4 regions of the Proteus terrae subsp. cibarius genome follow, and region 2 is predicted to be linked to each of the others. Evidence: predicted binding sites of a transcription regulator. Region 2 holds the regulator's gene; each other region holds the start of a gene.
What was found. The regulator PurR, encoded in region 2, represses purine synthesis genes. The targets are predictions, from matches to a motif close to CANGCAAACGTTTGCNTG.

Region 1 (3,888 bases), 950 kb from region 2:
TTGCATTATATTTCGAGTTGTTTCGAATAATGACTGGTTTATATGATATCAATAAAGGCTCTCTATTTGATATAACGTTTTGTTGATTTCCGCAATTTTCATATTTAATCTTGCTTATTCCATATTAATAGAGTTTTATGTAGGTTTATTCTTTTTATTACTCAGTTTATGGGTGAAAAATTTTATCAGGCAGATAAATTTAATAGACAATATAATTAACATTACTTTAACTTTACAAAAAGTAATGTTATTAACATTAGGTTAAGAAAATTAATAAAATCAATTATAGATTATAATAATATATATAACTCAATAGGTTAGATGTTAATAAAGGCATGTTTAGGTTAATTTTTATTGCAAAAAAAGTTTCTCCAAAAATAATAATCATAAAATGAATAATAACTAATGAGATAATTCCTACGTATTTAAGTTAATTTTTTCTTATATTTCACTTATTCTGATAGTCTTAAAATGACTACTTGGGTCATTTTAAATACGATTTACTCATTGGCTGAGTGTTTTAGCTAATGAGTGTTACATTTTTTAACACATGTGTTTTTCCTATTTTGGATAAAAAACAGGATGAAAAAATGTAACAATTTTTAATATTAAGAAAATATTAATTTGGGGGTTGCTTTAATGGTTGGTGTGATTTTTTGAATAGTAGAAAGGAAATAAATAAGCCTCTATAAAAGAGGCTATGTTGTTTAATAGGCTGTTTTTAATTACAAAAATTATTGATAAGCCATATCTTGAGTTAATGACAATGATGATCTTTCTTGTTCTTCATCGTTATCACTCTCTTTATCTTTAGATAATATTTTGTTTTTGCTCTCTTTGGCTTGAAGGTAGCCGACAAGGCTGAGCTGATATCGTCGAATGTTTTCAACGTAGCGATAAGCCTCATGGCCTCTGGCATAGCCGTAAGGGAGGTCAGCATAATATTTCTTTTGGCTAAGTAGTGGTAATCTTGATTTTACATCTAACCAACTGTCAGGATCGGCATTTTGTTGCTCAGTAAGCCTTCTGGCATCAAGCATATGACCAAATCCCATATTATATGCTGCTAATGCAAACCAAATTCTTTCATCTTCAGGGATAGAATCGGGTAAGCGCGAAAGAAGATGTTTAAGGTATTGCGCTCCTCCTCGAACACTCTCTTCAGGATCAAGCCTGTCAGTAACGCCCATACTTGATGCAGTAGGGCGAGTCAACATCATCAATCCTCTAACACCAGTTGGTGATGTAGCATGAGGATCCCAATGTGATTCTTGCCATGCCATCGCTGCCAATAAGCGCCAATCGAAGGTATCTGCATACTTTTCAAAAAGGGGCTGATAATTTGGCAAAATAGAATCTATCGCTGTAATAAAAGAGATAGTATCGAAGTAATCAAACGAGCCTACATGGCCAAAATACTTTTCTTCAAGTCTTGCTAATACATCTTCTTGAGATAATTGATTAAAGTAATCAAGCATCGCTGCATATAAGCTATTATCTTCGCCATCTGGCAGATACCATGTTAGTGGACGGCTTTCAGTGACTTCAAATCCTACGGCAACATTAGGATGAATGCGCTGTTGTACAGCAACACTGATTGAGTCTGCTAATACATAGGTTATTTTGCCTTCCGATAATGCTTCTAGCAGTTGTGAGGTTGTCTGATTATCTGATTCTTCCCATTCAAGCTCGGGATATTGCGTCTCTTTTAATGTTCGCAATAAACTTGCATGAGCAGAGCCAGCAGTGACTACAAGGCGCCCATCTAACGCATCAAAGCTACGTGGTCTTAATGTTCCTTTACGGTAAATAAGCTGTTGAGAAACTGAAAAGTAAGCAGGGCCACTGCGTGTCGTTTCTAATCTTTCTTTATTGTAAAGTAATCCGGCAGCGATAAAGTCAGCTTTATTATTCTCCAGATCATCAAACATTTGGTTGATATTTGTCCGCATATTAACGACAAGTTTCACGCCTAGGTAATCTGCAAAGCGTTTCACTAATTCATAATCGAAACCTACGGGGTCCTTTTTATCGTTCATCGTTATCAATGGTGAAGGTATCGTACTAATTCTTAACTCACCACGAGATAAAATCTTATTTATCTGCGCTTTTTGCCTATCTGGCCATGTAATATTCAACGCGATAATAGCCGCTGAAAAGAGCGCTATGATAACGATAACGAAATAGTTTATCCTTATATTATTCAATAGGTTGGTTCTCGTTAACGTTGTTTGTTTTTGTGTGTAAAATCGTCATTTTAACATGGATAAATTTCCAGTAATCGAGCATTTTGCTTAACATATTGGCAAGACGCAACTTGATTACACCAATTAATCATTAAAACACTCTAAGTCAAATGCCGTTATTTTGTTCACGCAAACGGTTTCGTCTGAGCGGTTATTCTATTATACTAGGCTCGTTTCCCCTGAATGATTGATCAGGTTAGCTGCTAAAAGAGAGAACTCAATACTATGGAAATCCTGCGTGGCTCCCCCGCTTTATCCGCATTTCGTATTAATAAATTACTCACTCTATGTCAGGAACATGATCTTCCTGTACAAGGTATATACGCGGAATTTGTCCATTTCGCGAAAGTGGAAGGGCAGTTATCTGAAGATGATCAAATTAAATTACGTCAATTACTGCATTATGGGCCTTCATTAACAGAACATGAGCCTGTTGGGGAAATGCGAGTTGTTACGCCTCGCCCAGGAACAATTTCACCTTGGTCTTCTAAAGCGACAGATATTGCACATAACTGTGGTTTAGCCAAGGTGGTTAGAATTGAACGTGGTATCGCCTACTTTATTGAGTGCGGTACGATGACAGACACTCAATGGCAACAACTTTATGGTTTTATTCATGATCGAATGATGGAAACCATCTTCTTAAATTATCAAGATGTAAATGCACTTTTTGCCGAGCAAACTCCTGCACCACTAAAAACTATTGATGTGCTTGCAAAAGGCAAAGATGCATTAGTAAAAGCGAATATCGAAATGGGGTTAGCACTTGCAGACGATGAAGTTGATTACTTAGTTGATGCGTTTAGCCGCTTACACCGTAATCCAACAGATGTTGAGCTTTACATGTTTGCACAAGCTAACTCTGAACACTGTCGCCACAAAATATTTAATGCTGATTGGATTATTGATGGTAAGGCTCAAGATAAATCATTATTTAAAATGATTAAAAATACATTTGAGCAAACACCTGATTATGTCATGTCAGCTTATAAAGATAATGCAGCAGTAATGGAAGGCTCAGTGGCTGGACGTTTTTATCCTGATACAGAAAAAGGGCATTATCACTATCATCAAGAACCTGTACATATCTTGATGAAAGTAGAAACACACAACCATCCAACGGCTATTTCACCTTGGCCAGGTGCAGCAACAGGTTCTGGTGGTGAAATTCGAGATGAAGGTGCAACTGGGCGTGGTGCAAAACCTAAAGCTGGTCTAGTTGGATTTTCAGTTTCTAACCTGCGTATTCCCGGATTTGAGCAGCCTTGGGAAGAGGATTTTGGTAAGCCAGAGCGCATTGTTAATGCATTAGATATCATGACTGAAGGCCCATTAGGTGGTGCGGCATTTAATAATGAGTTCGGTCGCCCTGCATTACTAGGCTATTTCAGAACCTATGAAGAACAAGTTAATAGCCACAATGGTGTTGAAATTCGCGGTTACCATAAACCTATTATGCTAGCTGGTGGTATTGGTAATATTCGTGAAGATCACGTACAAAAAGGTGAAATCACAGTTGGTGCTAAGTTGATTGTACTTGGCGGGCCTTCAATGAACATCGGTCTTGGTGGTGGTGCTGCCTCTTCTATGACATCAGGTCAATCAGATGCGGATTTAGATTTTGCCTCTGTTCAGCGTGATA
Region 2 (3,888 bases):
ATTTAGCATTAAAAACTGCTCCTTGTTGCCAATCAAGGACTGAAATTCCCATCTTATTTGCTAATTTAATAACAACAGGAAGAGCTTCATCTACTTTAGAGTAAACAAAACCAACGACTGGAATTTTGGTCATAAAATTATTGATTAAGGGCCCATCACACCATACGCTGTCATCTATTTCATCGTCAGGTAATTCACAAATACACGGATATAGATGAGAGATTTCTTGGTAAAAAAGCAACATTAATGGGCTTAACTCCTGAATATCTTCATCGTCATATTTTTCAAAATATTCACACGCTTTTTCAAAATCATTCGGGATGGGAAAATCAAATAGTGCTACGTTATAACTCATTTTAACTCCTACACTCTATTTGTATAAATTCAATATGAAATACGGTTGCTACAATAAATATACAAATTTCATTAAATCACATAAATAGAATAAAATTTATACTCCCCCCATTTTTACATCTCTTCTTACAAATGCGCTTTTGCTACTTTACGTGCAGGCAAGAGGGATATACTCTTATGAATATAATTAATCTATATGGCTTATAACTATAGATAAAAGATATTTAGCTGTTATTTCAGCAGATTTTTGTTAAAATAATTAGCAAAATAGTAACAACTTAGTGATTCATTTGCCTCATTCTATCAATTCAAATGATTTTGATTGAATGATTTCAGGCACAAAACCCGAAATAGATAGTTTAAAGGAGTACGCAATGTCTTTCGAATTACCAAAATTACCTTATGCGTTAGATGCTCTTGAGCCACACATCTCTAAAGAAACTTTAGAATATCACTACGGCAAACACCACCAGACCTATGTAACCAATTTAAATAATCTGGTTAAAGGTACTGATTTAGAAAGCAAATCTTTAGAAGAAATCATCAAATCTACTGATGGCGGTATCTTTAATAATGCTGCTCAAGTATGGAACCACACTTTCTACTGGAACTGCTTAGCACCAAATGCAGGTGGCGCACCAACAGGTAAAATTGCTGATGCTATCAACAAAGCATTTGGCTCTTTTGAAGAGTTCAAAAAGCAATTCAATGATGCTGCAGCTAAAAACTTCGGTTCAGGTTGGACTTGGTTAGTTAAAAAAGCTGACGGTTCAGTTGCAATTGTTAACACCTCTAATGCTGCAACTCCAGTTTCAGGGGCAGACAAACCACTGTTAACAGTAGACGTATGGGAACATGCTTACTACATCGACTACCGTAATGCACGTGTTAAATATTTAGAAGAGTTCTGGGCACTGGTTAACTGGTCATTTGTTGAAGCTAACCTGGCTTAATTGAGCTTGATAATCAAAGGTGAGTGATTGAGATTCATTTTTGGTGACAAAATAACAAAGGGCCTTGAGCCCTTTGTTATATTCAGATATTCGATAATCTATTATTTAAATTGATCGAATATTCTATAAAGCAGTGATTAGAACAACATAGTCGAAAATAAAACAATCATAACAAGCGCTGCTACTGCTGTACTCAAACCAAATTTCAGATCCGTATCCATCTATTTCTCCCTCAAAATGATTATAATACACATTTTTAACCATAACCTTGTCATGGTTAATTATTATCACATATCAAAATTTGCTAAAATAGCGACCAGTGCACAATTTATAACATTGATTAATACTTTCACTTTTGAGCTAGATCATACAAAATTCACAGCTAATCGCTAAATTATTGCCAGTGTTTGCCCTATGTATGACTATACTGGCAGTTAAACCATAAAATTAGATAAAAGAGACCAATGAAGGTCAGGAGTTTTCCACACCATGGCAACAATAAAAGACGTGGCAAAACGCGCAGGCGTATCAACCACGACTGTTTCTCATGTGATCAACAAAACACGTTTTGTTGCTGAGAACACACGGGCAGCAGTTTGGGCCGCTATAAAAGAATTAAATTATTCACCTAGTGCCGTTGCGCGTAGTTTAAAAGTCAATCACACCAAATCTATTGGCCTGTTAGCCACGTCCAGTGAAGCTCCTTACTTTGCTGAAGTGATTGAAGCTGTTGAAAATAGTTGTTACAGCAAAGGGTACACACTGATTTTATGTAATTCACATAATAACCTCGATAAACAAAAAGCCTATTTAGCGATGCTGGCACAAAAACGTGTTGATGGATTATTAGTCATGTGTTCTGAATATCCCGATCACCTTCTTACTCTTTTAGAGGGCTATCGCAATATTCCAATGGTTGTCATGGATTGGGGTAAAGCGCGTGGCGACTTTACAGATACCATTATCGATAACGCTTTCCATGGTGGTTATATTGCGGGTCGTTACCTTATTGAGCGAGGTCATCGTGATATTGGTATTATCCCAGGCCCATTAGAACGTAATACAGGTGGTGGCCGCTTACAAGGTTTCTTAAAAGCCATGGAAGAAGCCAAAATCACAGTCAAAGACGAATGGATTGTACAAGGCGACTTTGAGCCAGAATCTGGCTATAAAGCTATGTACCAAATGCTAAACCAAAAACATCGACCGACTGCTGTCTTTTGTGGTGGTGATGTGATGGCGATGGGTGCAATTTGTGCTGCGGATGAACTTGGCCTGCGTGTTCCTTTAGATATTTCTATTGTTGGCTATGACAATATTCGAAATGCACGCTATTTTACACCCGCACTAACAACCGTCCACCAGCCAAAAGAACGTCTAGGTCAAATGGCATTATCGATGTTGCTTGATCGTATCGTCAATAAACGCGAAGACGCCCAAACAATCGAAGTTCATCCACGATTAGTTGAGCGCCGTTCAGTTGCTGACGGTCCTTTTATCGACTACCGTCGTTAATTCATATTTATTTAGCTACCTGATTTCTAGCGAAGCCATTCCTCATTTAAGGTTTGGCTATCTCCAAGATAATCTAACAACCATGTCAAAGCAGGTGATTCACTTTTATCGACCCACGTCAGGCAGCATGGGCTGTCTGGCAATGGTTGTGCCAGTTGCAAAGTTACCAACTTACCTTGTTCAATTAAAGGTTCAGCACGGTGCCAAGGCACCATTCCAACGCATAATCCCGCTAACAAGCACTCAAGCCCCATATCCCATGTCGGAACAACCATTCTACGCTGATTATTGAGTGCCCATGTATCACGTTTTGGTAAACTGCGCGAGGTATCCTCTAAACATAAACTTGGATAAGGTCGCATTTCATCATCCGTTAGTGGATGTTGTGCTTTCACTAAAGGGTGATCAACATGGCAAACACAGCGCCAAGGCATAAATCCCATATCTCTAAAACTATAACGTTCACCGATTGGTGAGGCTCTTGTTGCACCAATGGCTAAATCAACACGACCATTAACTAAGGAGTCCCATACGCCATTAAACACTTCAGGGTAGACATACAGTTCTATATCCGGAAAATGGCGGTAGAAGTCGAGAATAAGTTGTTGTGTTCTTTCAGGTTTAACTATGCCATCAACTGCTATACTAAATTGACCGCGCCATCCATTAGAAACCTGTTGACAAAGGTGCCGAGTGTCATTCATTTTTTTGATAACAGACCGTGCTTCTTTGATGAAAATTTTACCTGCGTCGGTTAATTCCACATCACGATGACGGCGCTCAAACAAAGGAACGGCAAGCCATTCCTCTAATTGCCGAACAGTGTAACTAACGGCAGATGGCACTCTGTGCAATTCTTGAGCAGCCGAGCTAAAACTTCCTGTTCTTGCGACTGCATCAACAACTTCTAAAGAGTATTCTGACCACATAGAGTTTATTCCTTTGAAAATTTTTCACAGCATTAACCAAATATTCCCGTTTCACAAGTAAAATAGGTCTTAGTTACAATATATAAAATGTTCTACATCACATAGCATAGAAAATAAAATGAATTCTAAAACATCCA
Region 3 (3,888 bases), 1.3 Mb from region 2:
ATGTTAAAACAATAAATACAGCACATACCATGCCTGACATTGCATCGACGAAATCACTAAAATCTAACTTAGTGACATTACCTAGCATTAATAAACCTACATACATTAACGCAGGTGCCGTTGCATAGGCTGGAACTAAATAAGAGAGAGGCGATAAGAAAAGGATCAATAAAAATAAAATACCAACCACTGTTGCGGTTAATCCTGTTTTACCACCAGCGGCTGTTCCTGCGGCTGATTCAACATAAACCGCAGCAGGAGCTGCACCAATCACACCCGCAAAAATACTACTGACAGAGTCAGAAGTTAGTGCTTTTCCGCCATTAATAATTTGTCCGCGTTTATCTAATAAGTTTGCTTGACCGGCAACGGCACGGATAGTCCCTGTTGCATCAAAAATCGCAGTCATCACTAACGCAAGAACACTTGGTAAAACTAAAGGTTGTAAGGCACCTTTAATATCCATCGCAAACAATAGAGAAAGCCCATCTTCACCTAATTGAGGCATTTTAAAGATGCCTTGATATTTCACATTAGGATCAAAAATAAGACCAATAATAGAAATAGCCACAATCACTAATAGCACGCCACCCGGTACTTTACGTTTTTCTAATCCGAAAATAGCGGCTAATCCTGCAAGTGACATAAGAACAGAGAATGATGTAAATTTCCCCATTGCAACAGGTAAACCATCAAATGGGTTTTTCACCACTAATCCAACACTGTTTGCTGCGATTAAAAGTAAAAATAGCCCTATCCCTATTCCCGCACCATGTGCGATACCAATTGGAATATTTTTTAAGATCCAAGTACGAATGCCGGTTAACGAGAATACAGTGAATAAACACCCCATTAAAAACACGGCACCTAAAGCTACAGGCACAGAGATGTTTTGTCCTAAGACCAAGCTGAAAGCGGTAAATGCGGTTAATGAAATAGCACAACCAATTGCCATAGGAAGATTTGCCCACAATCCCATTAGAAGAGAGCCCAATCCCGCGACTAAACAGGTTGCGATAAAAACTGCGGTATGTGGAAAACCGGCTTGTCCTAACATGCTAGGAACAACAATCACGGAATACACCATCGCCAAAAATGTCGTCAAACCGGCGATCATTTCTTTGCGAACAGTTGTACCACGAGCTGTAAGTTTAAAATAGCTATCCAGTTTACCTGTGCTTGCTGATTGATTAGCAGACATTACATTCCTCTGACATAAAAACGGTTCACTCTCCAAAAAACGAAAACGATTACGTATCAATTAAAATAACCTCTTATTGATAAAAATCTTAAGAGGGAGTCAAAAGCAAACGTTTGGTTTTTCGTGTGGATTGAGTGAGAGAATTTGACGCAAACGATTATCTGGTGCTTTTAGGGTAAGAATCAAGCGAAAAAATACATTTTTAATAAAAATGTCATAAAAAGATAGTTTAAAGTCAGAAAAAAAGAAAAAGAGGAAAGCAGTTGCCTACTTTCCTCATCATTCTACTTTTGTACAATCATCCAATATCATTCTTATCTCACAGTAGAAAGTTAACTTAATTAATTGTTTTTATTTAATTTATTTCAATTAAGATAATAAATAGGTATATTTATCTATTATTAGTCACTTTAATCAGTTGCTTAGATAAATAATACCGAAAGTTCCCTATGTGTGGCGATTAATGGTTTGCAGTATTCGTTATTTTTATCTGAAGATAATGTCATCTTCTACTTCTAACGTTAGATTAATAAACGTTGTTTTAGCAACTTACTTTCTATTCAATATAGGTATTTCTAGATTATTCTTAATAAATTTTAAAATAAGTACAATTACGAAAGATAATTATAATCATTCATAAAAAACAATAAGATAAAGTTAAATATTTAGAAATCAAGAAAAGAGAGGTTTCCTCTATCGCACTCCTAACACCCTAAATGGAATACGATAGAGAAAAAATGATATTAAGATGAGCTACTATTGAGTGCTTCAACGCCTAGATTCCAACGTTCCATCGTTGATACTAAGAATAAGCCGGTCATGGCAACCAATAAAAATGGTAATGAAGATGAAGAAATTTCTGACAATGCGCCTGCTAGCAAAGGCCCTGATAAATTACCTATTCCCCATAACATCGCAGCTGACGCATTAGCGACCATCAGATCATTACCTGAGAAATATTGCCCTATTTGTACCAACGCAATGGTGTATATCGCACCCGCTGTTGCACCCAGCACCAGTAATAAAGGCCAAATCAAGAATGTATGAGACATCGTGATCGGTAATAATAAGCTGGCAAGTAAAGTCACTACACCACAAATTCGATATAACCGTGTTCTGTTCATGTGGTCAGCAAGCCAGCCAAACGGCATTTGCATAATGGCGTCACCGGCTAAAATAGCGCTTATCATCATGGCTGCAATGGCTTCAGTATGCCCTACACTTAGGCCATAAATAGGAAACATTGAAAGTACGGTACCATCAAAAAAAGCAAAGAAAACAATGCCGCCACAGATTGCAGGTGCAACTTTAACAAAGCGAATAATAGAGAAATTAGGCGCTTGCGTATCTTTCGGTAATTTATCTCCTGTTTTCTGATCCATCATTAAAAACAGGACAATAGAGATAATATGAATAAAGACACTAATTAAAATAGGTGTCTTATCTGCGACCCCATATAGCGCAATAATTGAAGGGCCTAATAACTGGCTGATGGTAAATACGGTGGTATATACCGCTAAAATTCGCCCACGTTTATTATCTGGTGAAAGCTCATTAATCCACGTTTCGCCTAAACAAATCATCACACCACTGGCAATACCAGTGATTAATCGTAAAGGAAATAACAGCTCCAGAGGCAAGCTTCCCATTAAGGGTAATAAACTGATTGCAGAAACAATGGTTGCTAATAGCATCGCAAAGCGTTTACCAACCCATTGCACAATACGACGAGCAAAAGGTGAAACAACTAACATCCCAATAGCTGGCGCGGCGGAAATAAGCCCAATAATAGATTCACTAATGCCCACTAAATTGAGGCGTAGTGCAACCATAGGAATAGTTAATCCGATAACAATCCCGATAACACCAATACTTACCGTGATAGTTGTTATCGCAAAAACTTCAGATTGGCGATAATTTTGATGTGACATGTTATTTTGTTTCTGTGAATAACAGAAACCTCTGTAATAAAAGGAAGGAGGTTAAATAAAATATTGTTGTATTATAGGGGATAAGAAATAGATAAACATGCTTAAAAAGTAATATAAATCAGAGAAAGATCTCCATTTGACTCACGAAGATCTTTGCCTTTCACAATATTCTCACTTCACCGTCATTTGTCCTACAAAGCTTAAGAAAAATAACGGTAGATAAGCACAGTACCCGATACCAATACAATGGTATAAATCACACTCATAAATCGTGCTTTTGACATCCGTAATGTTAAATTTCGCCCTAACCACACGCCAGCAAACATAGCAGGTAAGAAAATAATCGCTAACTTAAGAATATCTAATTGCCAATAAATACCTGCAAATAAGAAAATTACCACTCGCGTTAATGTACTAAAACCGATCAACGTGGTTTGTGTGATGCGAAACTTATTTTTGTCTGCAATTCTGCCTGACAAGTAAATCGCATATAAAAATCCCCCACTACCAAACAACGCGCTAAATACACCGCCGATTAATCCAAAAGGATAAACTAAGTGTTGGGAAAATTGGCTTTCTTGTTTTTTCCAAAATAGTGCATAGATTGCATAGCAAGCGGCAAAGATACCTAAAAGAAGAGAGAGTAAATCAGGTCGTGTGGTTAATAAAATTGTCGCACCGACAAGACTACCAATAATAATAAGCGGGATAAGATAGCGTATCTCTTTAAAATCAGCCTGTTTACCATCTCTTAAA
Region 4 (3,888 bases), 590 kb from region 2:
CCAATATTTTCACCGTAAGTAGTATTTGGTGTTGAGCCAAAGAAACCAGAAATAATGGTAGAGAAACCGTTTGCGAACATAGAACGATGTAAGCCTGGGTTTTTCATTAAATCGCGTTGCACAATATTGGCTGTAACAACAAGGTGTCCAACGTGCTCTGCAATAACGACTAATGCAGCAGGTAGGATAATAAAGATAGCACTCCATTCAAAACGTGGAGAATAGAATGTCGGCAGTGCAAACCAGTTAGCTTCTTTAATTGGCGTAATATCAACAGCCCCCAAGAAGAAAGAGAGTGCATAGCCTGCTAATACCCCAATAAGAATAGGAATAATAGCAAGGAAACCTCTAAACATCACAGAGCCTAAGATAGTAACACCTAAAGTCACCATAGAAATAAGCAGAGTTTGACTATCAACGGGTGCATCTGCACTTGGTAATAACCCTGCCATTCCTGCAGCGGTTCCTGCTAATTCAAGCCCGATGACGGCAACGATTGCGCCCATTGCCGCAGGCGGAAACATCACATTAATCCAACCTCGCCCTGCTATTTTTACAATACCTGCAACGATACAAAATAACACGCCACAGACGATGAATCCCCCGAGAGCTAATTCATACCCTAAAGGTAACAGTAAAAGTACCGGTGAGATAAACGCGAAACTTGAACCTAAATAAGCAGGAATGCGTCCTTTACAAATAAAGAGATAAAGCAGGGTTCCGATCCCGTTAAATAACAATATTGTTGCCGGATTAACTTTAAATAAAATTGGCACAAGTACGGTGGCGCCAAACATTGCAAACAGATGTTGAAGACTCAACGGAATTGTTTGTAATAATGGTGGGCGCTCTTCTACCCCGATTGCACGACGAGTCATGCTTACGACCTCTCTTTAATATGAATGTGAAATTGGTTTGTATTTTTAACTTTATACTCGCCTTACTTTAAGCCACCGCGTTGCTAACTGCGCTCACTCGAACGAGTCATCTAGCGGCACCTTAAAATATTTAGAGTATAGAACAAATAAGTGGTCCAAAAAAAAGCCGACTATCAAAGTCGGCTTAATTATTATTTTGTACCAAATATCTTATCACCAGCATCGCCAAGACCTGGAACGATGTACCCGTGCTCATTAAGATGACTATCAATAGATGCAGTATATAACTCCACATCTGGATGAGCTTCTTCTAATGCCTTAATACCTTCTGGAGCAGCAACCAGTACTAATACTTTAATTGAAGTACAGCCCGCATTTTTTAATAAATCAATTGTGGCAATCATAGAGCCGCCTGTTGCTAACATAGGGTCAACAACAAGAGCCATACGCTCTTCAATATTGGATGCTAATTTCTGGAAGTAAGGGACAGGTTTTAATGTTTCTTCATCGCGGTAAACGCCAACTACACTGATTCGGGCACTAGGAATATTTTCTAATACTCCATCCATCATCCCGATACCTGCACGGAGGATAGGAACTACTGTGATTTTTTTTCCTTTAATCTGTTCTATCTCTACCGCACCACACCAACCTTCTATTGTTACCGTCTCTGTTTCTAAATCGGCGGTAGCTTCATACGTCAGTAGACTGGAAACTTCTGAAGCCAGTTCACGAAAGCGTTTAGTGCTTATATCATGATCTCGCATCAGCCCCAATTTATGTTGAATGAGTGGGTGTTTTACCTCAACGATCTTCATAATTTCTCCTAATGTACGACGCAGCCTGACAAAAAAATCGCGAGATTATACCGCTTTTTTGCCAACATTCCATCGTTTTTCTATTGATATTGATCAAACGCACAGCTTTTAACCACACCAACATGAATAATTGTGACCTATAAAGAAGATCCTCGCAAACGTTTGCTTTGCCTGTTAGAATAGCGTCCGCACACATTTTTTCTTAACAGCAACTTGCCGTGAGGGCTCTACGTGACTAACAAATCCTCTCTCAGCTATAAAGATGCCGGTGTCGATATTGATGCAGGTAATGCTTTAGTCGATCGTATCAAAGGTGTAGTAAAAGAAACACGCCGTCCTGAAGTTATGGGGGGTTTAGGTGGTTTTGGCGCACTTTGTGCAATTCCCTCTAAATACCGCGAACCTATTTTAGTTTCAGGCACTGATGGCGTAGGAACCAAACTTCGCCTTGCGATGGATTTAAATCGCCATGATGACATCGGTATTGATTTAGTCGCAATGTGTGTCAACGATTTGATTGTTCAAGGTGCAGAACCTCTTTTCTTCCTTGACTACTATGCCACGGGAAAATTAGATGTCGATACCGCAGCACGCGTAGTAACAGGTATTGCAGAAGGTTGTAAACAATCTGGTTGTGCGCTAGTCGGTGGGGAAACTGCTGAAATGCCAGGAATGTACCACGGTAACGATTATGATATCGCAGGCTTTTGTGTCGGTGTGGTTGAAAAATCAGAAATTATCGATGGTAGCAAAGTTAAAGCTGGCGATGCACTAATCGCTTTAGCATCAAGTGGTCCTCATTCTAATGGCTATTCATTAGTCAGAAAAATTCTTGAAGTCAGCAATACGCAAGCTGAGAGCACACCATTAGGCGATAAATCATTAGCGGATCACCTATTAGCCCCTACTCGTATTTATGTGAAGTCACTACTTTCATTAATTGAAAGTGTGGACATCCACGCTGTCGCACATATTACTGGTGGCGGATTCTGGGAAAATATTCCTCGCGTATTACCTGAAAACACGCAAGCGCGTATAGAAAGTAAAAGTTGGGAATGGCCACTGGTTTTCAAATGGCTACAAGATGCCGGACAAGTCAGTACACATGAAATGTACCGCACCTTTAACTGCGGCGTTGGATTGTTAATTGCTGTTAACCCAAATGACGTTGAAAAAACCTTAGCACATCTAGCTGAGTGTGGTGAAAACGCATGGTTAATTGGTGAAATTGCACCACAAGCTGCTGGTGAAGCACAAGTTATTATTAACTAATGAAAGCATGTGAATGAAAAATATTGTCGTCCTTATCTCAGGAAACGGCAGCAACCTACAGGCGGTTATCGACGCCTGTAGGGCAAATAAAATCACAGGTAATGTGGTTGCTGTCTTAAGTAATAAAGCTGATGCATACGGTCTTGAACGAGCAAAACTGGCTAATATTCCAGCTTATTTTGTTGATCCTACTCTATATAATGACAGAGCGGATTACGATAAAGCGTTAATTGAAAAAATCGATACTTATCAGCCCGATATTGTAGTTCTAGCAGGTTTCATGCGTATTTTATCACCTGATTTTGTCACTCACTATCAGCATAAACTATTAAATATCCATCCTTCTTTACTTCCTAAATATCCCGGATTACACACTCATCGCCAAGTTTTAGCGAATAAAGACTCTTTTCATGGCGTTACTGTCCATTTTGTTACAGAAGAGCTTGATGGTGGTCCCATGATTATTCAGGCACGTATTCCTGTTTTGCCCGATGATACTGAACAATCATTACAAGCAAGAATACAAACTGAAGAGTATCGTATCTATCCATTAGCGATCAGTTGGCTAGCTGACGAGCGATTAAAAATGAAGAATAATCAAGCCTTTCTCGATGATATTGCGCTTTTCGACAACCTTGGTTAACTATTTCGTTTAAGATAAAAAGTCACATTGTGCTACACTGTAGCTCGCGTGACTTTTTTTGTGTCACCCTTTTCTCTTTTTATTCAATGCATTAACCGAGGTGCTTATGTCCGGTGGTAAGAAAGTTCCACCTATAAAATTACGTCCTCTCGAACGAGAAGATCTCTCTTTTGTCCATCAACTTGATAATAACGCCAGCGTTATGCGCTATTGGTTTGAAGAGCCTTATGAGGCTTTTATCGAGTTAAGCGACCTTTATGAAAAACATATTCACGAC

Region 1: the regulator PurR is predicted to act here: its motif matches at 2,373-2,390, upstream of purL (phosphoribosylformylglycinamidine synthase).
Region 3: the regulator PurR is predicted to act here: its motif matches at 1,348-1,365, upstream of GTH25_RS01805 (NCS2 family permease).
Region 4: the regulator PurR is predicted to act here: its motif matches at 1,848-1,865, upstream of purM (phosphoribosylformylglycinamidine cyclo-ligase).

The regions. Positions count from the first base shown of each region.
Region 1 is NZ_CP047349.1:2,607,214-2,611,101, reverse strand. It holds gene mltF (membrane-bound lytic murein transglycosylase MltF) at 735-2,207, opposite strand; gene purL (phosphoribosylformylglycinamidine synthase) at 2,472-3,888, shown strand, end outside.
Region 2 is NZ_CP047349.1:1,653,708-1,657,595, reverse strand. It holds gene GTH25_RS07755 (hypothetical protein) at 1-355, opposite strand, end outside; gene sodB (superoxide dismutase [Fe]) at 729-1,307, shown strand; gene cydH (cytochrome bd-I oxidase subunit CydH) at 1,445-1,528, opposite strand; gene purR (HTH-type transcriptional repressor PurR) at 1,797-2,822, shown strand; gene punR (DNA-binding transcriptional activator PunR) at 2,849-3,751, opposite strand; gene punC (purine nucleoside transporter PunC) at 3,870-3,888, shown strand, end outside.
Region 3 is NZ_CP047349.1:359,149-363,036, reverse strand. It holds gene GTH25_RS01805 (NCS2 family permease) at 1-1,201, opposite strand, end outside; gene GTH25_RS01800 (MFS transporter) at 1,945-3,132, opposite strand; gene GTH25_RS01795 (sulfite exporter TauE/SafE family protein) at 3,333-3,888, opposite strand, start outside.
Region 4 is NZ_CP047349.1:2,240,766-2,244,653, forward strand. It holds gene uraA (uracil permease) at 1-878, opposite strand, end outside; gene upp (uracil phosphoribosyltransferase) at 1,070-1,696, opposite strand; gene purM (phosphoribosylformylglycinamidine cyclo-ligase) at 1,928-2,968, shown strand; gene purN (phosphoribosylglycinamide formyltransferase) at 2,982-3,611, shown strand; gene speG (spermidine N1-acetyltransferase) at 3,718-3,888, shown strand, end outside.